3 regions of the Bradyrhizobium amphicarpaeae genome follow, and region 3 is predicted to be linked to each of the others. Evidence: riboswitches for the same ligand, from Rfam matches in the RefSeq annotation. Region 3 holds a riboswitch; each other region holds the start of a gene.

Evidence for each region. Region 3 has a riboswitch for cobalamin ahead of CIT40_RS18065 (TonB-dependent receptor). Riboswitches for the same ligand answer to the same signal wherever they lie in the genome.
Region 1: another riboswitch for cobalamin. It lies ahead of CIT40_RS06615 (TonB-dependent receptor); the one in region 3 lies ahead of CIT40_RS18065 (TonB-dependent receptor).
Region 2: another riboswitch for cobalamin. It lies ahead of CIT40_RS12525 (DUF1636 family protein); the one in region 3 lies ahead of CIT40_RS18065 (TonB-dependent receptor).

The regions. Positions count from the first base shown of each region.
Region 1 covers NZ_CP029426.2:1,355,961-1,363,294, forward strand. The annotation lists gene CIT40_RS06610 (PepSY-associated TM helix domain-containing protein) at 1-271, opposite strand, end outside; gene CIT40_RS06615 (TonB-dependent receptor) at 274-2,544, opposite strand; cobalamin riboswitch at 2,652-2,847, opposite strand; gene CIT40_RS06620 (alpha/beta hydrolase family protein) at 3,809-4,969, shown strand; gene CIT40_RS06625 (amidohydrolase family protein) at 5,136-6,626, shown strand; gene CIT40_RS06630 (CobW family GTP-binding protein) at 6,630-7,334, shown strand, end outside.
Region 2 covers NZ_CP029426.2:2,743,345-2,750,678, forward strand. The annotation lists gene cbiB (adenosylcobinamide-phosphate synthase CbiB) at 93-1,034, shown strand; gene cobD (threonine-phosphate decarboxylase CobD) at 1,046-2,011, shown strand; gene CIT40_RS12515 (cobyric acid synthase) at 2,000-3,448, opposite strand; gene cobO (cob(I)yrinic acid a,c-diamide adenosyltransferase) at 3,670-4,305, opposite strand; cobalamin riboswitch at 4,346-4,562, shown strand; gene CIT40_RS12525 (DUF1636 family protein) at 4,656-5,030, shown strand; gene cobW (cobalamin biosynthesis protein CobW) at 5,027-6,061, shown strand; gene cobN (cobaltochelatase subunit CobN) at 6,061-7,334, shown strand, end outside.
Region 3 covers NZ_CP029426.2:3,883,254-3,890,587, reverse strand. The annotation lists gene CIT40_RS18075 (ATP-binding protein) at 1-3,210, shown strand, start outside; gene CIT40_RS18070 (response regulator) at 3,207-3,644, shown strand; cobalamin riboswitch at 3,673-3,886, shown strand; gene CIT40_RS18065 (TonB-dependent receptor) at 4,001-6,238, shown strand; gene CIT40_RS18060 (hypothetical protein) at 6,371-6,952, shown strand; gene CIT40_RS18055 (hypothetical protein) at 6,993-7,217, opposite strand; gene CIT40_RS18050 (hypothetical protein) at 7,217-7,334, opposite strand, start outside.

The sequences.
Region 1 (7,334 bases), 2.5 Mb from region 3:
GTTCGTCGGCAAGCATCGACAGTCGGAGATCGCGCGGATAGCGCGTCGCGCCAGCCGCCTTCATCGCGTCGTCCGGCGAGAGCGCCGCCGTCTCCCATTGAACGTCCGGGAGCGCTGCCAACCGTTCCTTGTCGGAAAGGCCGGGAAAAGCCACGTACATCATCACCACGCCGGAGATGATCCACATGGCGAAGAACAGGCAGGTGACGATGCCGACCCAGCGGTGGACGATATACAGCCACCGCCGGAGTGTGCGTTTCAGGGCCCGCATGCTCAGAATTTCACGTTGACTGCGAGCTGCGCCGTGCGCGGCATGCCGAGCATCCACTGTGTGGTCCCGCCCGACGTCGTGTAGACCTCGTCGAACAGATTGTAGATGCGGAACGACACGGTGGTGTTGAGGTCGGGCTTCCACTGCACACCGGCATTGACGATGTTGTAGGCCGGGCGCGTCACCGTGTTGGCGTTGTCCGCATAGGTCTTGCCGACGATCTGCACGCCTGCGTTGGCCGACCAGTTCGGTGCGAAGGCCCAGGTCGCCCAGATGTTGGAGACGTTCTGCGGCACGTTGACCGGTACGTTGCCGGCATAGTTCACGGTTCCGCCCCCGACAGCCTGCACGAAATCATCGTATTTCGCGCGCAGGAAGGCGGTGTTGGCATCGATCCGCCAGCCATGATCGAGCAGGAAGCCCACCGACGCTTCGACGCCGCGCGACGATTGCTGGCCGACCTGGACGGTCAACGACGGGATGTTCGGATCGCGTGCCAGCAGGTTGTTCTTCACGATCTCGTAGCCGGCCAAGGTCCATTCGCCGCGTCCGCCCCAGAACGATTGCTTGACGCCGATCTCGATCTGTTTGCCGGTGGCGAGGTCGAAGTTCCTGTTTGCGGAGGAGAGTGAGATGAGCCCTCCGACCGGATCGACCGCGGTGGAATACTGGCCGTAGAAAGCGAGATCCTTGACCGGTGTGTAGACCGCACCCGCGCGCCAGGTTGTCGAGGAGAACGACTTTTCGAAGCTGTTGGCGGGCGCGACATAGTCGGTACGCGCGATCGTCGGCTCGTCCTGACGGATGCCGGCAATCAAGGACAGCTGCTCGGTGACCGACAGCCTGTTCTCGGCAAACAGCGCGTATTGGTTGGTCACGCTTCCGTAGCCGGGCACCGTGGCGTTCGGACTGTTGAATACGCCGGGAACGAAATTGAACGGGTCGACGGAAGACGAGCCGCCATAGGGCGAATTGTTGGTGTGGGTGAAGTTGATGCTGTTGACGTCGAAACCCGCGAGGAACTCGTTGGCCATGCCGAAGACATGCCCGCGGAATTTCGCATCCATGCGATTGCCGACTTGCTGTTGGACGTGAAAAATCTCGATATAACTGCTTCGGTTGATCAGGCCGGTGGCGGGATTGTAGGCGTAGCTTTCGACGTCCTTCCAGTGTCGCTTGGAGTTCAAATAATAGAGCGAGTTCTGAACCGATATTCCGTCGGCGACCTGCCATTCGGTCTTCACCTGATTCCAGCTGTCCTGGTATCGGATATGGCTGTCGCTGACGTTGTAGTTCTTGAAGCGCAGCGATTCATCGAGCCTGCCGTTGATCAGCGGCGTGCCGAAGTAGCGTGACGGCTGGCGGTCACCATAGTCCGTAGACAGCGTCCAGGTGACGTCTTCGTTCTGCTTGAGCTGGATCACGGCATGAAGGGCGACATTGGAGGTGTCGTCGCGGTCGACCCAGCCGTCGGACATATTGCCGGAGGCCGTGATCCGGTAGGCGACGTCCTTGCTGACCGGACCGCCACTGTCCACGGCAATACGCCGCGTCATGTTGGTGTCCAGCGAGATCTCGGCCTGGTTGCGGGGAACCCACAAGGGCAGTTTCGAAACGACGTTGATGGCGCCGCCCACCGCACCCGCCCCATACATCACCGACGCAGGCCCGCGTAGCACTTCGATGCGCTCGGTCGACCACGTATCGAACGGAAAGGTCACCGTCCCGGCGCCGATATAGAGCTGGGTGCCGTCGTACAAGGTCATGACGGACCCGAGGCCGGTGAAGCCGCGGGTGTTGAAGGAGACGCCGCCATTGCCGGGGGCCGGGCTCGCCGTGAAGCCGGTGGCGTTCTGCGTCACGGCCTCGAGGAGGTTCTGCTGGCCGCGTTCGGAGATGGTTTCGGCGGAGATCACCTCCACGCTGCCCGGCGTCTGCAGCCGCGTCAGTCCGAGCCGGCTCCCGGCCGTGCTGGCCCCGGTGAGGTTGAGCGTCGGTGCAGCGAACACGGGACCCGTCGAGCCGGCAACGGGTTTATTGGCGTTGGCAGCCGCGTTGCGTTGCTGGTGGGAACGCACGGAGCGCGCGGCCGCGGCGCGGCGGTTGCTGCGCGCAGCCGGCGTTGCCGTATGCTGCACCACCACGGGGTCGAGCGTCTGGGGCGATCCGCCGGATTGTGCCGAGCCATCGGTCGACCAAGCGAGGCAGGAGAGTGCAACTGAATTGAACAACGTGCGGCGATGCCGCAGGGCGAAGATTGTCTGGGAGGTCATCAATGGACTCGCGATAACGTGGCACGTCACCGCGAACTCAGCTTGGCCGCTGCCTCGAGAAAAAGGCAGCTCAACACTCACCAGGACACCCCGCCCAATGTGCTCGCGTGTGACCACGACTGACGGCAGGTCTCCTGGCTCGCGGGTCGTTGCCTGTCGCCGCCTTCCCAAGCCCGAAGGCTCAGTGGCAATTTGGCGAAGGCTCGCCGCTTACAGTTGCGGGGGCAGCCACGGCATTGGGAGATCCCCGCACCGTATTCCCTATTGATCTCCCGAAGGAGAACCGTCGCAATCAACCTAGTTTCATTTGCAAACAGCTGTCAACCGGGAGTCTCGCGAAGGCAGATCAGCGCGTCGCGCCATCATCGGGCAAAGTGCGGAAGTCCACCGGTCGCAAGAACCGGTCGCCGGATGGGGCAGACGGCAAGTGCCGAACACGTCGAGGAGGATGAAGTTCGTCCAGGCCAGCTGCCCGTCGGGCAAAACAGCAGATCCGCTGTCAAGCCTTCCTCTCGAAAACATTCCACTTTACCGAAATTCGGTTTTGTCGTATGTGTCCGCCGTCCCGGCCCACATGAGGGGCGGTCGTACGTCGTTTCGAGCGCGGGCGGGGATTGCGGTGGACGCGGGCGGCGTCAAGGCGGAGCTTGCGCGTGCAGGGCGAGAGAACCTCGTGAGCGCGCGCGAACCGCGAAGACGAACGGCGCTCCTGCGTACGGCAAAACCGCGTCGTCCTGGCCGTCGTTGCCACGGTCAAGCTGTTCGAAGATGCGCGCGAGCCCAACCGGGCGACCGGCATCGTCAATTCGAATGGCGAGGGAGGCCAAAAGGAAAGTTCGGCTCCCGGGAGAGCGCGGCATATTGGCCGTCAGACCATCGCGCAGGGAAGGCCTGGTTTCGGCTGCCCTGTGTCTCCCCTGTGCATTGCGTGTGCATCCATTGAGCACGGGGGTCTTTACGGGTGCCAGCCGGCGCCCGGCCTTCCCTGCACCCTTTCTTTCGAGAGGGTGTGAAGAGGAGCACAACTCGGGCAAATCATTGCCGCGAGACCGCGAACGTGTGGCCCACCCACCTGCGACAATCGCGCACGGTTCGACAGCCCGGTTCCAACTTGGCGCGAGGCCAGGTGCAACACAATCTCAACCGAACCTGCTTAGGCCTGTCACCTGCTCATTCCTCGGTCTGATTCCACGGTCTCTTGCGACGGGTCTCCTGCATGACATCGGCTTGGCGTTTCTCTCTCCTGCTTCTCGTCCAGTTCCTCATGGGGGTTTCCGCCCACGCACAGGAGGGCCAGGTCGTCAAATTGTCGGCCGGCATCGAATATCAGCGCATCGCGCGCTGGGATGCCGATCAGCTCAACAAGATCCTGCAGGTCGACACGCCCGCTTTCGCCGGAATCACCGCGGCCTACAGCCCGGCGCGCAATGCCGTCCGGCTCTATCGCGTGACCTATTCGTCCGTCGTGCCCGAGCGCGGCAACAAGCCGACGATCGCCTCCGGGCTGCTCGCGATCCCCGAGGACAGCGGCACCTCGTTCCCGATGGTGTCGTATCAGCACGGCACCGTCTACGGGAAGCAGGAGGTCCCCTCGTTTCCGCAGCAGTCGCCGGAAACGCAATTGATGATCGCCCAGTTCGCCGGCCAGGGCTACGCCGTGATCGGCGCCGATTATTTCGGGCTGGGAACGTCGTCGGAGCCGGAAGGCTACATGGTCAAGGCGAGCCACCAGCAGGCGACCTACGACATGCTGATCGCAAGCCGCGCCGTGCTCGATCACCTCAAGCTCACCACGACCAAGCTGTTCCTCGCCGGCTGGTCGCAAGGCGGCTTCGTGACCATGGCCATGCTCGAAAAGCTCGAGCAATCGGGCGTCAAGGTCGACGCCGCCGCCACCGCGAGCGCGCCGGTCGATGCGTTCGTGGCGCTGAACGGCTTTCTCAATTTCCCGCGCAAGAACGATGCGAGCTGGGTGAATTCGCTGTTTATCCTGACGGCGTTCTCCTTCGAGAATTATTACGGGGTGCCGGGGCTCGCGCGCTCGCTGATCGCGGATGCCTATTACGATGTGTCGCGCAAGGCTTACGTGCGCGAACCCTTCGATCCGGCCGACGTGCCCACCGACCTGCACAAGCTGATCCGCGCCGACTATTTCGATCCGCAGTTCTTCGCGGCATCGGCCTATGGGCGCCTGGTCGCGCAGACCCAGGCGTATCGCTGGATCGTCAAGAGCCCGGTCCGCAACTATTACGGCGAGAGCGACGAAGCCATCAGCGTCGGGCTGGGCCAGCTCGCCATGACCTATCAGCGCGCAATCGGCAGCGGCAACACGGCGGTCGGCGCCGTCTCGACCGGCAGCACCAGCCATCGCGGCACCTTCGCGACGGCCGTGCCGAAGTGGAAATCCTGGTTTGACGGGCTCTGACGGCGCGCGCGATTCCGCATGATGCGTCGGCATCGGCGGCGGTAGTCGCTGCCCCGAAAATCTGCCTCTATGCGCGCCGGGACGGTACGCGATGCGGCCGGTCTCCCGCCTCCAAAGCTGCTGCCGGGCCTTTGGGGATTTGGCAATGGTTTTTCGGAGTGACGAGATGAGCGGCTTGGTGATTTCTGGCGGCCGGGTGGTGGATCCCGCGAGCGGGATGGACGCCGTCGGCGACGTGGCGGTGGTGGATGGCAGGATCGCCGCGGTCGGCACCGGTCTCGGCGGCGCCGAGCGGGTGATCGACGCCACCGGCCTCGTGGTCGCGCCCGGCTTCATCGATTTGCACGCCCATGGCCAATCCGTTCCGGCCGACCGCATGCAGGCGTTCGACGGCGTCACGACCACGCTCGATCTCGAGGCCGGCGTGCTGCCGGTCGGGTCCTGGTACGAGCGCCAGGCGAGGAAGGGCCGGGTGCTGAACTACGGCGCCGCCACAAACTGGGCGTTTGCGCGCATCGGCGCGATGACGGGCTCGAACGCCGAGAGCTCGCTGGAGGCGTTCGGCAACGCCATGCGCGACCGCCGCTGGATGGACAATGTGGCCACCGACACGGAAGTCGCCGGCGTACTCGAGCGTCTCGGGCGTGGCCTCGACGAAGGCGGCATCGGCATCGGCATCCTCAATGCCTACGCCCCGGGCGCCGGCGTGCAGGAGCTGACCGCGGTCTGCCAGCTCGCAGCAGCCCAGAACGTGCCGACCTTCACCCATGTCGCGTTCATGTCGCGCATCGACCCCGAAAGCGCGGTGGAAGCCTATATCCGCCTGATCGGCTATGCCGGCGCCACCGGCGCGCACATGCACATCTGCCATTTCAACTCGTCGAGCAAGACCGACGTCGAGCGTTGCCGCGAGCTGATCGCGAAAGCGCAGGCGCAGGGCCTGCCCATCACGGTCGAGGCCTACCCTTACGGCACCGGCTCGACCGTACTGGCCGCCGCCTTCTTCAGCGACCCCGAATTCGTCGAGCGCAACGGCACCGGCTACGATTCCGTGCAGCGCGTGACCGACGGCTATCGCTTCCACGACCGCGAGGAACTGTTGATGGCGCAGGCCGACGAGCCGTCCGCCATGGTGCTCTGGCACATCCTCGACATCGAGAACAATTCGCATCACCGCGACCTGCTCGACATGTCGGTGCTGTATCCCGGCGGCGCGATCGCGTCCGATGCGATGCCCTGGACGATGCCGGACGGCAAGACCTACACCGGCGATGCCTGGCCGCTGCCCGACGATGCCACCTCGCATCCGCGCTCGGCCGGCTGCTTCACCCGCTTCATCCGCGAATGGGTGCGCGAGCGCAAATCCGTGTCGTTGCTCGAAGGCGTGCGCAAATGCGCGCTGATCCCGGCGGAAATCCTCTCGCAGAGCACGCCGGCGATGCGCGCCAAGGGCCGGCTCGCGAAGGACGCGGACGCCGACATCGTCGTCTTCGACTACGAAAAACTCTCGGACCGCGCCACCTTTACGGCGATGAACCGTCCCTCGGAAGGCGTGCGGCACCTCGTCGTCAGCGGGCAGCCGTTGATCGCCGACGGCATTCTCGATGTCGCGGCGCGGCCGGGCAAGCCGGTGCGCCGCCCCGTCGTCGGGGGCTGATTCATGCCGGTCCCCATCCTGCTGGTGACGGGCTTTCTGGGGGCGGGCAAGACCACGGTGGTGAACCATCTGCTGGCGCATGCGCAGGGACGGCGGATCGCCGCGATCGTCAATGATTTCGGCGCCATCAACATCGATGCCGAGCTGATCGCCGGCGCCAGCGACGGCGTGGTCAGTCTCGCCAACGGCTGCATCTGCTGCTCGCTCGAAGGCGATCTGCTGCGCACGCTCTCGACGCTATTGCGGCGCGATCCGAAGCCCGAGCATATCGTGATCGAGACCAGCGGCGTCGCCGATCCCGCCGACATCGTCCGCAACCTGATGGATCCCGTGATCGTGCGCGAGGCGCCGCTGGAGACGGTGCTGTGCGTGATCGACGCAGCGACACCGCCGGCCGCGCTCGAGGATGCCCTCCAGCGTTCGCAGTTGCGCGTTGCCGATATCGTGGCCTTGACCAAGCTGGATCTGGCGGACGAGGGCGCGGGTGCGCGGATGCGTCAGGCCATCCGCGCCTTGCGCCTTCCTGCCGTGGTGGTCGATGCGCGCCATGGCGAGATTCCGTCCGCGCTGCTGTTTCCCGCGAACGTCGAGCGTGCGCCCGCGCCGCGCGATCCGGGCCCGAAGCGCCCCTCAGAGGAGCGCTTCGAGACGCTGAGCTGGACCTCGGACCGCCCGGTCTCGCTGCCCCGCCTGCAGCAGGCCATCGGC
Region 2 (7,334 bases), 1.1 Mb from region 3:
CAAACGCGGGCAAAGACAAAGCCGAAATCAGGCAGCCGGGGGCTTGCGCTTGGCCTTCGCTTTGCGCAACAGGGGCGTGACAGGAGGCGGGATTGGGCTTTGCGGGCGCGATGGTGGTGGCGATGGCGGTGGATGCCCTGCTGGGCTGGCCGTCGTGGCTGTTCGCGCGGATCGGCCATCCCGTGACCTGGCTCGGGCGGATGATTGGCGCCATTGATTCCGCGTGGAATCGCGCGTCGGATCCGCCGGCGCTTCGCCGTGGCGCGGGCATCGCCGGCGCGCTCGTGGTGATCGCAATCTCCGTTGCGGTCGGCTGGCTGCTTCAGGTCCTGCTTCCCTCGGGCTGGATCCAGATCGCGCTGCTCGGCGTCCTGGCCTGGCCGCTGGTCGCGCTGCGCTCGCTGCATGATCATGTGGCCGCCGTCGCAAATCCATTGCTGGCCGGCGACATCGCCAACGCGCGCGAGGCGGTCTCGCGCATCGTCGGTCGCGATCCCGCGGCGCTCGATGAGGCCGGCATCGCGCGCGCGGCGATCGAGAGCCTCGCGGAGAATGCTTCCGACGGCATCATCGCGCCGGTGTTCTGGGGCGCGCTGTTCGGCCTGCCGGGTATCCTCGGTTACAAGGCGATCAACACGCTGGACTCCATGATCGGGCATCGCAGCGAGCGGCACGAGGCGTTCGGCTGGGCGGCAGCACGCATCGACGATATCGCGAACTTCATTCCCGCGCGCCTGACCGGCTTTCTGTTCGTGTTGCTGGCACCGCGGCGATCCGACGCGCTGACGTGCATGACGCGCGATGCGCGCCGCCACCGCTCGCCGAATGCCGGCTGGCCGGAGGCCGCGATGGCGGGCGGGCTTGGCGTGCGGCTCAGCGGGCCCCGTATCTATCACGGCAGCATCACGAACGAGCCCTGGCTGAACGAAGGCGCGCGCGATCCGCGCGCCGCCGACATCGCCGAGGCCCTGACGGTCTACCGCCGCGCCATGCTGCTGCTCGCAGGCCTGCTTGCGATCCTGGCTTTCGCGTGAAAGAACGGGGCATGCGCGAGCACGGTGGAAATCTCGATCTGGCCCAGCAGCGTTTTGGCGGACGCGCGGAAGACTGGATCGATCTGTCGACAGGGATCAACCGGCTGCCTTATCCCGTGGGCGAAATGAGCGCACGGGCGTGGAGCACGCTGCCGTCGCGCGCCGAGATCGACGCCTTGCATCAGGCTGCGCGGCACGCCTATCGCACGCGCGCGCCGATCGTCGCAACGGGCGGGGCCCAGGCCGTCATTCAAATGCTGCCGCAACTGGCGCCGCGCGGACGTGCACGCATCCTCGCGCCGACCTACAATGAATATGCCGGCGTGCTGGCCGCTGCGGGCTGGGATGTGCAGGAAGTCGCGGAGCTCGACGCGCTGGCGGGGGCGGATCTCGCCGTCGTCGTCAATCCCAACAATCCCGATGGCCGGTGTCATGCGCCGAAGGATTTGCTGACGCTGCTGCCACGCGTCGGCCGTCTCGTGATTGACGAAAGCTTTGCGGACACGGTTCCGCAGCTGTCGCTCGCTTCGGAAGCGGATCGGTACGGGTTGCTGGTCTTGCGCTCGTTCGGAAAGTTCTATGGGCTCGCCGGCTTGCGTCTCGGGTTCGCCATCGGCAATGCCGCGGACGTCACCAGGCTCGCCGCGATGGCGGGCCCATGGCCGGTCTCTGGAGCTGCGATCGCGATCGGCAGCCGGGCATTGCGTGACGATGCCTGGGCCGAAGCGACCTCGGCGCGTCTCGTGCGCGATTGTGTCCGGCTGGACGAGCTGACGCAAGCGCAAGGCTGGCGGCTCGTCGGCGGTGTGTCACTGTTTCGTCTGTACGAGACGCCCGACGCACGCGCCGCGCAGGAGAAGCTCGCGCGCGGCCAGATCTGGTCGCGCGTGTTCGCGCAAAGGCCGACATGGCTGCGCCTCGGGCTTCCGGGCAGCGAAGCCGAGTGGACACGCGTTGCCGAGGTCCTAGCGCGCTAGCGCGAGCAGTCCTTCGACGTCGAGATGCTGTTCGATGTGATCGGCCAGCGCGTCGAGCGTGCTCTCGACGCGGGCGTGATAGGGCTCATCGCCCGCGGGAATGTCGAGGCCGCCCAGATACGCCTTGCGGAAATCATCCGATGTGAACAGGCCGTGCAGATAGCTGCCCTGCACGCGGCCATCGCGCGAGATCGCGCCTTCCGGCTCGCCGTTCAATGCCGCGAACGGGCGCGCGCGATCGGGCCCATCGGTACGGCCGATGTGGATTTCGTAGGCCTGGATCGGCTGGTTTGTGGCGGCATGCACGGCCGCGACCCGCGTCAGAGTCTTCTGCGGGTTCATGACCGTCTCGACATCAAGCAATCCGAGCCCCGCCGTGTCGCCGGCGGGCCCTTCGATGCCGTCGGGATCGGCGACGCTGCGGCCCAGCATCTGATAGCCGCCGCAGAGGCCGAGCACATGGCCACCCCTGCGGTGATGCGCGAGCAGATCGATGTCCCAGCCTTGCGCGCGCAGGAAGTCAAGATCGCCGCGGGTAGATTTGGAGCCGGGGATGATCACCAGGCGTACATCGCCCGGGATCGCTTGGCCCGGGCGCACCATGACGAGATCGACGCCTGGCTCCAGCTTGAGCGGATCGAGGTCGTCGAAATTGGCGATCCGTGACAGCGCCAGGCAGGCGATCTTGCATTGGCCCGGCTTGCGTGCATCGCTCAGCCCCAGCGCGTCCTCGGCCGGCAACTCGCCGGCGCGCGGAAACCAGGGCAGCACGCCGAGGCCGCGCCATGCCGTCTTTTCTTCGATCAGCCTGTAGCCGTCGTCGAACAGCGTGGGATCGCCGCGGAACTTGTTGATGACAAAACCCTGGATCATCGCGGCATCGTCGGGGTCGATCACCGTCTTGATGCCGACCAGTTGGGCGATGACGCCGCCGCGGTCGATGTCGCCGACCAGCACGACCGGAACATCCGCCTTGCGCGCAAAGCCCATATTGGCGATGTCGGACTTGCGTAGATTCACCTCGGCCGGACTGCCGGCGCCTTCGACCAGCACCAGATCAGATCGCGCCTTCAGCCGCTCGAAACTTTCCAGCACCGCGCCCATCAGCGAGGGCTTCATCGCCGCGTAGTCGCGCGCCCGCGCGGTTGCGATGCGCTTTCCGTGGACGATCACCTGCGCGCCGACATCGGTCTCGGGCTTGAGCAGCACCGGGTTCATGTCGGTGTGCGGCTCGACGCCGGCGGCCAGCGCCTGCAGCGCCTGGGCGCGGCCGATCTCACCGCCATCGATGGTGACGGCTGCATTGTTCGACATGTTCTGCGGCTTGAAAGGCAGCACGCGCAGGCCGCGCCGCGTGAAGGCCCTCGCGAGGCCGGCGACAATGAGCGATTTGCCCACGTCCGAGCCGGCCCCCTGGATCATCAATGCGCGTGCCATCGGCGTCTTCTAATGCGGAACGGGATTGGGTTGAATCAAGCGGCTGCGCGCTTGGTGCACCTCTCCCGCTCGCGGGAGAGGTCGCGCCGAAGGCGCGGGTGAGGGCTTTCTCCTCTTGGGGGTTCTCGATTGCGGAGACACCCTCTCCCCAGCCCTCCCCCGCAAGCGGGGGAGGGAGCACACTTCCCTCGGCGCAGCATTTGAATTCAATCTCATCGGCTTCAGAACTCGACGCCGGCCTGCGCCTTGATGCCGGAGCGGAAGGGGTGCTTGACCAGCGTCATTTCGGTGACGAGATCGGCGATCTCGATCAACTCGTCCTTGGCGTTGCGGCCGGTGAGCACGACATGCGTCATCTCGGGCTTCGAGGTGGTCAGGAACTCGACGACTTCCGCGATGTCGAGATAGTCGTAGCGCAGCGCGATGTTGATCTCGTCGAGCACGACCATGCGCAAGCTCTCGTCGAGGATCAGCTCCTTGGCTTTCTCCCAGCCGGCGCGGGCGGCTGCGATGTCGCGGGCGCGGTCTTGCGTCTCCCAGGTGAATCCCTCGCCCATGGCGTGGAACTGGCAGAGATCGCCGAAATGGCCGGTGAGCAGGCGCCGCTCGCCGGTATCCCAGGCGCCCTTGATGAACTGCACGACCGCGCAGGGGAAGCCATGGGCGACGCAGCGAACGATCATGCCGAAGGCCGAGGAGGACTTGCCCTTGCCGGCGCCGGTGTGGACGATGATCAGGCCCTTTTCGCCGCTCTTGGTCGCCATGATCTTGTCGCGGGCGGCCTTCTTCTTCGCCATTTTCGTGGCGTGCCTGACGTCGCTATCATCGACCGTTTTCGTATCCGGTTCAGGCGTCATCGGTCCCGGTCCTTCGGCTTGACAAGTGGCGGCCACCGGCAAATGGTGGCCGGGCGTTGGTTCCTGTCCTATGACAGGCGAAGAGGGAATGCGATAGGGTCCGAATCGGCAAGATTTTGGTCCAAAATGCAGCCGCCCCCGCGACCGTGACCGGAGAGATGCCCGAAGCCACTGATCCCCTGGGATCGGGAAGGCGGGGATCGAAGGGGAAACCCTGCTCCGCAAGCCGGGAGACCTGCCAGCGCAACGAGTTTTGGACCGGCGGACGGGGTGTTCCGCGACGGGGAAGCAGGCCTTCGGAAGAATGGTCCGTGCGCCTCATCGCCTCCGCCGTTTAATCTGGAAGAGCGATGACCGTCACACTTCACGTTTGCATCACCTGCCGCGCCGGCGAGACGCCGGGCGAAGGCGAGACCACGCCCGGCAAGCGCCTGCTTGGCGCGATCCTCGAGGCCGGCGTGCCCGAGGGCGTCGATGTGGTTCCGGTCGAATGCCTGTCGGCCTGCAGCCAGGGCTGCTCGGTCGCACTCAGCGCGCCCGGCCGCTGGTCCTATGTCTACGGCCGCCTGTCCGAGACGAACGCGCAGGACGTGGTCACGGGCGCAGCCGCCTATGCCGCCGCACCGGACGGGCTCGTGCCGTGGCGCAGCCGTCCCGAAATCTTCCGCAAGCAGTCGCTTGCGCGCATTCCCCCTGTTGCCGTCGTGCCGGAGGCCGCCGAATGAGTTCGCTCGCAAAAGTCCCGGTGACTGTGGTCACCGGTTTCCTCGGCTCCGGCAAGACGACGCTGATCCAGCATCTGCTCAGCAATGCCAACGGCAAGAAGCTCGCGGTGCTCGTCAACGAGTTCGGCAGCGAGGGCGTGGATGGCGAGATCCTGAAGTCCTGCGCCGACGCGAACTGCCCGGAGGAGAACATCATCGAGCTCGCCAATGGCTGCATCTGCTGCACCGTTGCCGACGATTTCATTCCGACCATGGAGAAACTGCTGGCGCGGCCGGTGCGGCCCGATCATATCCTGATCGAGACCTCGGGTCTGGCGCTGCCCAAGCCGCTGCTGAAGGCGTTCGACTGGCCGGAGATCCGCTCGCGCATCACGGTCGACGGCGTCATCGCGCTCGCCGATGCCGAAGCCGTTGCGGCGGGCCGCTTCGCGCCCGATCCGGCTGCGGTGGAAGCACAACGCGCGGCGGATGAAAGTCTCGATCACGAGACGCCGCTGTCGGAAGTGTTCGAGGACCAGATCGCCTGCGCCGATATCGTGCTGCTGACCAAGGCCGATCTCGCGGGCGCCGCCGGCATCGAAGCCGCCAAGGCCGCGATCACCGCCGAGATGCCGCGCCGCGTGCCGATGCTGGCCGTCACCGACGGCGCCATCGATGCGCGCCTCATCCTCGGCCTCGGCGCTGCCGCGGAGAACGATCTCGCGGCGCGTCCCTCGCATCATGATGGCGAAGACGAACACGAGCATGATGATTTCAATTCGGTGGTGATCGATCTTCCCGAGGTGACCGACGTCGATGCGCTGGTCGCATCCGTTCAGCGGCTGGCGCGCGAGCAGAACGTGCTGCGCGCCAAGGGTTATATCGCGGTCGCGGGCAAGCCTATGAGGCTGCTGCTTCAGGCGGTCGGCGAGCGCGTGCGCCACCAGTTCGACAAGCCATGGGGAGCGGGCATCAGGCAGTCGAAGCTCGTCGTGATCGGCGAACACGGCGATATCGACGAGGCCGCGATCAAGGCGGGATTGGGAGTCTGATGCACGTCGTTTTCCGCGAGAGCCGCGGTCTCGAGGAGACCGCGACGCCAAGGGACATCGGCCAGGACCCGGCCGATCTCGTGGTGCTCTCGTATTCGGATTCCGATCTCGCTGCGTTCGCGGCCGGTTGGCGGCGCGGCCGCGATAGCCTGCCGACGCTGCGGCTTGCGAACCTTGCTGAGCTGCGTCATCCGCTTTCGGTGGACACTTATGTCGAGCGGACACTGTCGCGGGCGCGTGGCATTCTGGTGCGGCTGATCGGCGGCGAGTCCTATTGGGCGTACGGCCTCGCGGCTCTTCAGCAACTCGCGAAGGATCGCAATATCGTGCTGGCCGTGCTGCCGGCCGACGGCCGCGACGACGTCAGGCTCGATGCGTATTCGACCCTGCCGGTCTCGACGCTGCGGCGGCTGAAGGTGCTCTGCGACACCGGCGGCCCGGTGGCCGCGCAAGCGGCGATTGCGCAGCTTGCGCTGGCTTCGGGCCTCTATGCCGGGCCTGTCATCGGCGAGACGACCGTGCCCGAGATGGGCTTTTACGATCCCGCGCGCGGCGTCATCGCTGCGCCGGTGGGCGGCGACGGCAGGCCGCGCGCGCTGGTGACGTTCTATCGCTCCTACCTCACAGCCGCGGATACCGGTCCGGTCGATGCGCTGATCGCAGCGCTGCGTGAGGAGGGATTCGACGCCTGCGGCGCGTTCGTCACCTCGCTGAAGGCCCCGGGCGTTGCGGATTGGTTGCGGGCGCATCTCGCGCAACATCCTCCGGCTGCGATCGTCAACGCGACGGCGTTCTCGGCCCTGGGCGATGACGGAACGACGCCGTTCGACGCCGCGTCATGTCCCGTGTTCCAGGTCGCGCTCTCGTCGGCCCGGCGCGAAGACTGGGCGGAGTCGTTGCGCGGCCTGTCGCCCGGCGATCTCGCGATGCATGTGGTGCTGCCCGAGATCGACGGCCGGCTGTTCGCGGGCGTGGTGAGTTTCAAATCGGCCGCGCAGCGCGATCCCGATCTGCAATTTTCGCATCTTGCGCACAGGGCGGATGAAGAGCGCGTGAAGGCCATCGCCGCCCGCGTCGCGGCCTGGCGGCGGCTCGCGGAGACGCCGGCTGCAGACAAGAAGCTGGCGATCGTGCTCTCGAACTATCCGGGGCGACCGCACCAGATCGCGCACGCCGTCGGGCTCGATGCGCTGGCTTCGGTCGAAGCCCTGGTGTCCGATCTGGCGGCAGCCGGCTATGGTCTCACGCCGGTCCACGCACTTGGCGAGACGCT
Region 3 (7,334 bases):
GTTCGCATCATGCTGACCTCGCGCCAGCCAATCTGGGTCGGGTGGGGTCCGGAACTGATCTACCTCTATAACGACGCCTACAAGTCCATCATCGGCGGCAAGCATCCCTGGGCGCTGGGCCGGCCGACCGCGGAAATCTGGCGAGAGATCTGGACCGACATCGCCCCGATGCTCGCGACCGCGATGGGCGGCGACGAGGGCACCTACGTCGAAGAGCAGCTTCTGATCATGGAGCGCAGCGGCTATCCGGAGGAGACCTATTACACCTTCTCCTACAGCCCGATTCCCGATGACGACGGTCTGGTCGGCGGCATCATCTGCGCCAATACCGACGATACGCGCCGTGTCATCGGCGACCGGCAGCTTGCGCTGCTGCGCGAGCTTGCGGGGACGACCGCCGAGACGCGTACCCTTCAGGAGGCCTGCCGCCGCTCGAGCCTTGCGCTCGCGACGGGCACGCGCGACTTACCCTTCGCGCTGATCTACCTGGTCGAGCCCGAGGGGCGCGAGATCACGTTGGTCGGCAGGTGCGGTATCGATGCCGACCATCCCGCGGCGCTGTCGCAGCTCCCGTTGGAGGGGCCGGCGCTCTGGCCGCTCGCCGAGGTCATTCGCGAACAGAAGCCGCAGGTGGTCTCCCATCTCGCCGCCCGCTTCGGGGCCGAATGTCCGCGCGGCGCCTGGGACGTGGCGCCGCGGCAGGCGGCGGTGATCCCGATCCCGGCGCGCGGCGAGACCGCCCGTAAGGGGGTCCTGGTTGCCGGTCTCAATCCGTTTCGGCTGTTCGACGACGATTATCGCAATTTTCTCGAACTTGCGGCTGGGGAGATCGGCGCAAGTCTGGCCAACGCGCAGGCCTACGAGGAGGAACGCCGCCGTGCCGAGGCGCTGGCTGAGATCGACCGCGCCAAGACGACGTTCTTCTCCAATATCAGCCACGAGTTCCGTACCCCGCTGACGCTGATGCTGGGGCCGATCGAGGACGCGCTCAACGATACCTCGCTGGCGTCGCTGCCCGAGGTTCAGCGTGAGCGGCTCGACATAGCGCATCGCAATTCGCTCCGTCTGCTGCGGCTGGTGAACAGCCTGCTCGACTTCTCCCGCATCGAGGCGGGGCGGGTTCGGGCGAGCTTCGTTCCGACCGATCTTGCCGCGTTTACTGCCGAACTCGCCTCGAACTTCCGCTCGGCGACCGATCGGGCCGGGTTGCGGCTGATCATCACCTGTCCGGTGCTGCCGCACGATGTCCATGTCGACCGCGAGATGTGGGAGAAGATCGTCCTCAACCTGATGTCCAACGCGTTCAAGTTCACCTTCGAGGGCGAGATCGCGGTCGAGATCGGCACCAGCGCCGACGGCAAGTCCGCCGAATTGCGCGTGCGTGACACCGGCACGGGTATCCCATCGGACGAACTGCCGCATCTGTTCGAGCGCTTTCATCGCATCGAGGGAGCGAAGGGACGCACGTTCGAGGGCAGCGGTATTGGGCTTGCGCTGGTGCACGAGCTGATCAAGCAGCACGGCGGCGCCATCACCGTCGCGAGCGAGTTCGGCCGCGGCAGCGTTTTCACTGTTACGATCCCGTTCGGATCGGCTCATCTGCCGGCAGAACGTGTTGCCGACCGCCTTGCGACGACGCTGACGACCGGAAGCGGCGTCGAAGCCTATGTCCAGGAGGCGCTGCGCTGGCTGCCGCAGGATGAGGGCGCCACGGATCTGCGCGGTGATCTCACGCTGGAGAGCGCGAGTGAGACGCCGGACGCCTCGACACGTGGCAGCGGCGAGCGCATCATCCTCGCGGACGACAACACCGATCTGCGCAACTACGTCAAGCGTCTGCTCGAAGCCCGGGGCTACCGGGTGGAGGCCTTCGCCGACGGGCAGGGCGCGCTGGAGGCCGCGAGGCACCATCGGCCCGACCTCATCCTGTCCGACGTCATGATGCCTCGCCTCGACGGCATCGGGCTGCTGGAGGCGCTCCGCAGCGACGAGAATCTGCGCGGGTCGCCCGTCATCCTGTTGTCGGCGCGCGCCGGCGAAGAGGCCCGCGTCGAGGGGCTGGAGGCCGGCGCCGACGACTACGTCAACAAGCCGTTCTCGGCGCGCGAATTGTTGGCGCGGGTGCGCGCCAATTTGCAGCTGGCGCGCATTCGCAGGGATGCCGAGGAGATCCAGCGCCGCCAGGCCGCGCGGCTGGAGGCTGTCGTCAGCACCGTGCCGACCGCGGTCTGGTTCACCTACGACCGCGAAGCGAAGCGCGTGTTCGGCAATGCCTATGGAGCGCGGCTATTGCGGGTACGGCCTGATGCCAACATGTCGCTGTCGGCGCGCGAGGGCGACCGTCCGGCCTGCCGCGTCCTTCGCGATCGCGTCCCGGTCGAAACGTCCGAACTGCCGCTCCACCGCGCGGCCCGCGGCGAGGAAGTCGCCGGCGAGGAGCTCGAGCTCCGCTTCGATGACGGCTCCTCGGTCACCGCGATCTTCCAGGCGTCTCCGATCGTCGACGCCGCCGGTGTATTCCAGGGCGCGGTTTGTGCGGCCATCGACATCACCGAGCGCAAGCGCCAGGAGCGCCATCGCGAACTGCTGGTCAATGAGCTCAATCACCGCGTCAAGAACACGCTGACGACAGTGCAGTCGTTCGCGCTCCAGACCCTGCGCAACGCATCGAGCCTGACGGAGGGGCGCAGGGCGTTCGATGCGCGATTGATCGCCTTGTCGAAGGCACACGATGTGCTGGTCAGGGAAAATTGGGAGGCGGCGGAGCTGAGAGAGGTCGTGACCGAGGCTCTCGCCGCGCATGCCGAGCCGGAGAGTGCGAGGCTCAATTTCGGCGGGCCGGATCTGCGCATGCGGCCTTCGGCTGCACTGGCCATCTCGATGGCGCTGCACGAGCTTGCGACCAACGCCGTCAAGCATGGCGCCCTGTCGAACGGCTCGGGAACCGTCGACCTCGCCTGGAAGGTCGATGATCGTTTCGAGTTGTGCTGGACCGAGCTGGGCGGTCCCGCCGTGGTCCCGCCGTCGCGGCGCGGGTTCGGCACCCGCCTGATTCAGCAAGGGCTGTCGCACGAATTCGGCGGCGCCGACGTCGATCTGCGCTTCGCGCCCGAAGGCGTCGTTTGCGTCATTCGCGCGCAGCTGCATGAAATCCGCGCCACCCTGGGCGGATTAGATATCGCAACAATGGCTGCCGGGAGGCCCTCATGAAACCTGAAACCGATCTCGCTGGCCAGCGGGTCTTCGTCGTGGAAGACGAGTCGCTTGTGATGATGCTGCTCGAGGATTCCCTTGTCGATGCCGGCTGCGAGATCGCGGGCATGGCCTCGCGCGTCGATGACGCGCTCGCGAAGGCGGCTGCGCTCTCGTATGATGTTGCGGTCCTCGACGTCAACCTCAACGGGCGGCAGACTTTCGAGGTCGCGCGCTGTATCGCCGAACGCGGCATACCTTACGTGTTCGCCACCGGTTACGGTCCGGCGAGCTTGCTTGCGGACTTCCGCCACGTTCCGATCCTGCAGAAGCCGTTTCAGCAACAGGACCTGGAGACCGCGCTCCGCCAGGCTCTAGCGGCGCAGAGCGAGCGGAACGAAACCGCTCCCCCCGGCGAGCTTCCGGCCACGCAGACCTGTCCCTTGGCGTAGCCGTCGATTGACTCGCCGAGGCGTTGGCCCCTAAATGACCGGCGACGGTTCTCCTCACGGAGATCAAAAGGGAATGTGGTGCGGGACGTCCCATCGCCGGGACTTGTCTCAACGCCGCGGCTGCCCCCGCAACTGTAAGCGGTGAATCTTTCGTCTCATGCCACTGGGAAACTCGGTCCTGGGAAGGCGACGCAAGGTAACGACCCGCGAGCCAGGAGACCTGCCGTCAGCCGTGGTCACACGCGAAGATGTCGGTCGGGGAGTACAGACATCGGCTTCACCGGAGCAATCCATGGCTCTGCCGTGAAACCTCGTTCGCTGTGACGTGCCACTGACGTCATACCGAGGTTGCCATCGTGTCCCGTGTCGTTCCTGCCGCCAGGCGCCTTGCCGCCGGCCTGCTCGCATCGGTTTCCTTGCCTTCGCTCGATCTGTCTCCCGCCTTCGCCGAGCGGGTCTTGGCCGAGCAGCTGCCACCAATCGAAGTGACCCAGCCCTCCGATCAGAACCGCACGCGCGCAAGGGCAACCGGTGACGGCGAGGCGACCAGGCGCCGGGCGACGGCGGATGTCGCGCCGACGCGACATGGCGCCGGCTCATCCGGCACCGGCGGTGAGGCTGCCGCCGGTAACGGCGGCATCGTCGGGGCCGCCACGACCGTCATCACGGCCGCGGATATCGCGCATTCGCCGTCGCAGACGCTTGCCGAGATCATTGCGACGCAGACGCCGGGCGCCCAGATCACGACGTTCTATGGCGGCCCGATCGCTGCCAAGACCGGCGTGGACCTGCGCGGCTTCGGCGCCTTCGCCACCGCCAATACACTGGTGCTGGTCAACGGCCGGCGGCTGAACGACGTCGACATGGCACAGGTGGACCTCTCCACCATCCCGCTCAATTCCATCGAGCGCATCGAGGTCACGCGCGGCAATTCCGGCGCGGTGCTCTACGGCGACAATGCGGTCGGCGGCGTGATCAACATCGTCACCAAAAATGGCGTCGGCGGACCGCCCGTGAGCGCGCGCATCGAGGCCGGCTTCGGCTCGTTCAACACCCGGCTCGGCAATGTCTCGACCTCGCTCAATTCCGGCCCGTGGTCGACCTCGGTTTACGGCAATACGGTCAGGACCGACGGCTACCGCGACAACAACCGCTATTCACAGCAGAACGGCGTCGGTAATCTCAACTACACCACGCCCGGACTGACCGCGTTTCTCACCGTCACCGGCGACAATCAGGAGCTGCGGCTGCCGGGTGGCCGCACCGTCGATCCCTCGATCGGTCTCGACGAGCTCGCGACCAACAGGCGCGGGACCAGCACGCCATTCAACTACGCCAACCAGCAAGGCTTCAGCGCAACGGCCGGCTTCACCAGGACCCTGGTCAACGGCGTCGATCTCATCGTCGATGGCGGCGTGCGTGACAAGAAGCAGCAGAGCGCGTTCTTCTCCAGCCCGGCGCCGGTTCCGGCCTTCTTCACGTCGACCTATGTCGGCTCCCATCTGACGAATTGGTCGATCACGCCGCGGCTCAGCGTGAAGAGCCTGCTGCTCGGCATGCCGTCGCAGCTTCTGACCGGCATCGACTATTACGATGCGAGCTTTGAGCAGAACCGCGGCGCCGGGCAGGGGCTCGCCGCCTGGCACAATTACGACCTCAGGCAGCAGACGGTCGCGGGTTATTTCCAGCACACCTTGGGTGTAGCGCCCACCACCGACGTCTCCTACGGCGCGCGGGTGCAGACCATCAGCCTTGCGGCACGCGACAATTTCGACCCCGCCGCGCCGTTCAACGCCGACATCGGCGCGCTGCCGCTGACGAGCAGCGAGACCCAATATGCGCTGCATCTCGGGGCCGAGCATCGCCTCAATGACATGGTCTCGCTGTTCGGCCGCGCCGCGCGCGCCTTCCGCACGCCGGACGTCGACGAGCGGCTGTCGTCGGGGCCTTCGTTCGATCCCTTGACCTTCGCTTCAATTCCGCAAACCTTCCAGCTCAAGACCCAGACCTCTCAGGACATCGAGGGCGGGCTGCGCATCAAGGGCGGCGGGTTGCAGCTGCAGAGCAGTCTCTACCTGATGGATCTCACCAACGAGGTCCATTTCAGTCCGGTCCTGTTCTACAACACCAATCTCGATCCGACCCGGCGCTACGGCTCGGAGACCAGCCTGTCCTATCGCGTCAACGATGCCCTGCTGCTGCGCTCCGGCGTGGCCTATACCCGTGCCGTCTTCCGCGAAGGCATCTGGGCCGGCAACGACGTGCCGCTGGTGTCGCGCTACACGGCGAGTGCGGGCGTGACCTGGAACGTCTGGCAGGACTATGTGGTGCTCGACGCGACCGCGCGGTTCTGGAGCGAACGGCGGATGGACAACGACCAGGCGGGCACCCAGAAGCCGATCCCCGCCAACGGCACCATCGATCTCAAGCTCGGCGGCCGATATGAACGCTACTTCTGGTCCCTCAGCGTCAACAATGTGCTGAACGCGCTTTACTACGACTACGCCATCGCGAGCACCTTCACCGACGGCCGCTTCAGCGCCTATCCGCTGCCGGGCCGCACCTATCTGCTCAAGGCCGGCGCAACGTTCTGATTTTCGCCAAGGCTGATTTTCGCCAAGTCTGTTTTTCACCAAGTCTGTTTTTCAGCAAGTCTGTTTTTCACCAAGGCTGTTACGCGCTCCCAAATGGACCAGCATCCAAGAGAGAAAGAAGGAGATTCAACCATGGCTCTCGGCATCCTTCCGTCACGCGGCGATCGCTTCCGGCTTCACCCGGTCGCGCCGCGCCTTGCGCCGATATTCTGCTTTGTGCTGCTGACGGCGTCATGCGCGCTTGCAAGTTTTGCGTTCACCTGCGCCACGCCGTTCGCTGCTTTCGCGGTCGTTGCCGCGGCGATGCTGCCGCAGCGCCCGGCGCTGCTCGTCGTTACCGGCGCCTGGCTCGTCAACCAGACCATCGGTTTCGGCGTGCTGCATTATCCCGTTGACGCCAGCACGATTGTTTGGGGCTTTGTCATCGGCGCGGCTGCGCTTCTGTCGACGGCCGCCTCGTCGATGGTGCTCGGCCTGCTGCCGCAGGGCCGCACCCCGCTGATGCTGGCGATCACGCTCGTCGTCGCCTATGGGACTTACGAGCTCGCGCTGCTCGCCGCGACGCCGTTCCTCGGCGGCGAGGGCGCCTTCACCGGCGCCATCGTGACGAGCATCGCTCTGACCTGCGCCGTCTGGCTCGCCGGCCTCGTCGCTGTCTGCGAGATCGTCCGCCTGGTCGGTCCGGCCCGACGCAAGGGGGCGATGTCGGCCTGAGCGGCAGACCGTCGCCCGGATGAGCGCAGCGACATCCGGGCTACAAGACCGGAGTTTGGACCTTGGCCCATCGTCGCAAGGCGACCGCCGTCCAGACTGTCTCGACAAGTCCGAACGGCCAGGCGCCCTGGAGAAAGGCGTAGATCCCACTGAGCGCGCACGCCGCCGCGAAGGCCAGCACGTAATGCCGCCCGCGCGGCTCCAGTGCGTAGGACAGCAGCATCGCGCTGACTGACAGCAGCCCGAAGATCGTGATCGTGTCCATCAGCTCGCTGGCAGCTTTGGCTTCTTGGCGACGCCGAGCGCGTGGAGCACCGCGGGCTCCATGACCGGCCATAGCGCGGCCGTCGCAGTCAGGAGGGTGGCGACGCCCATCACTGCC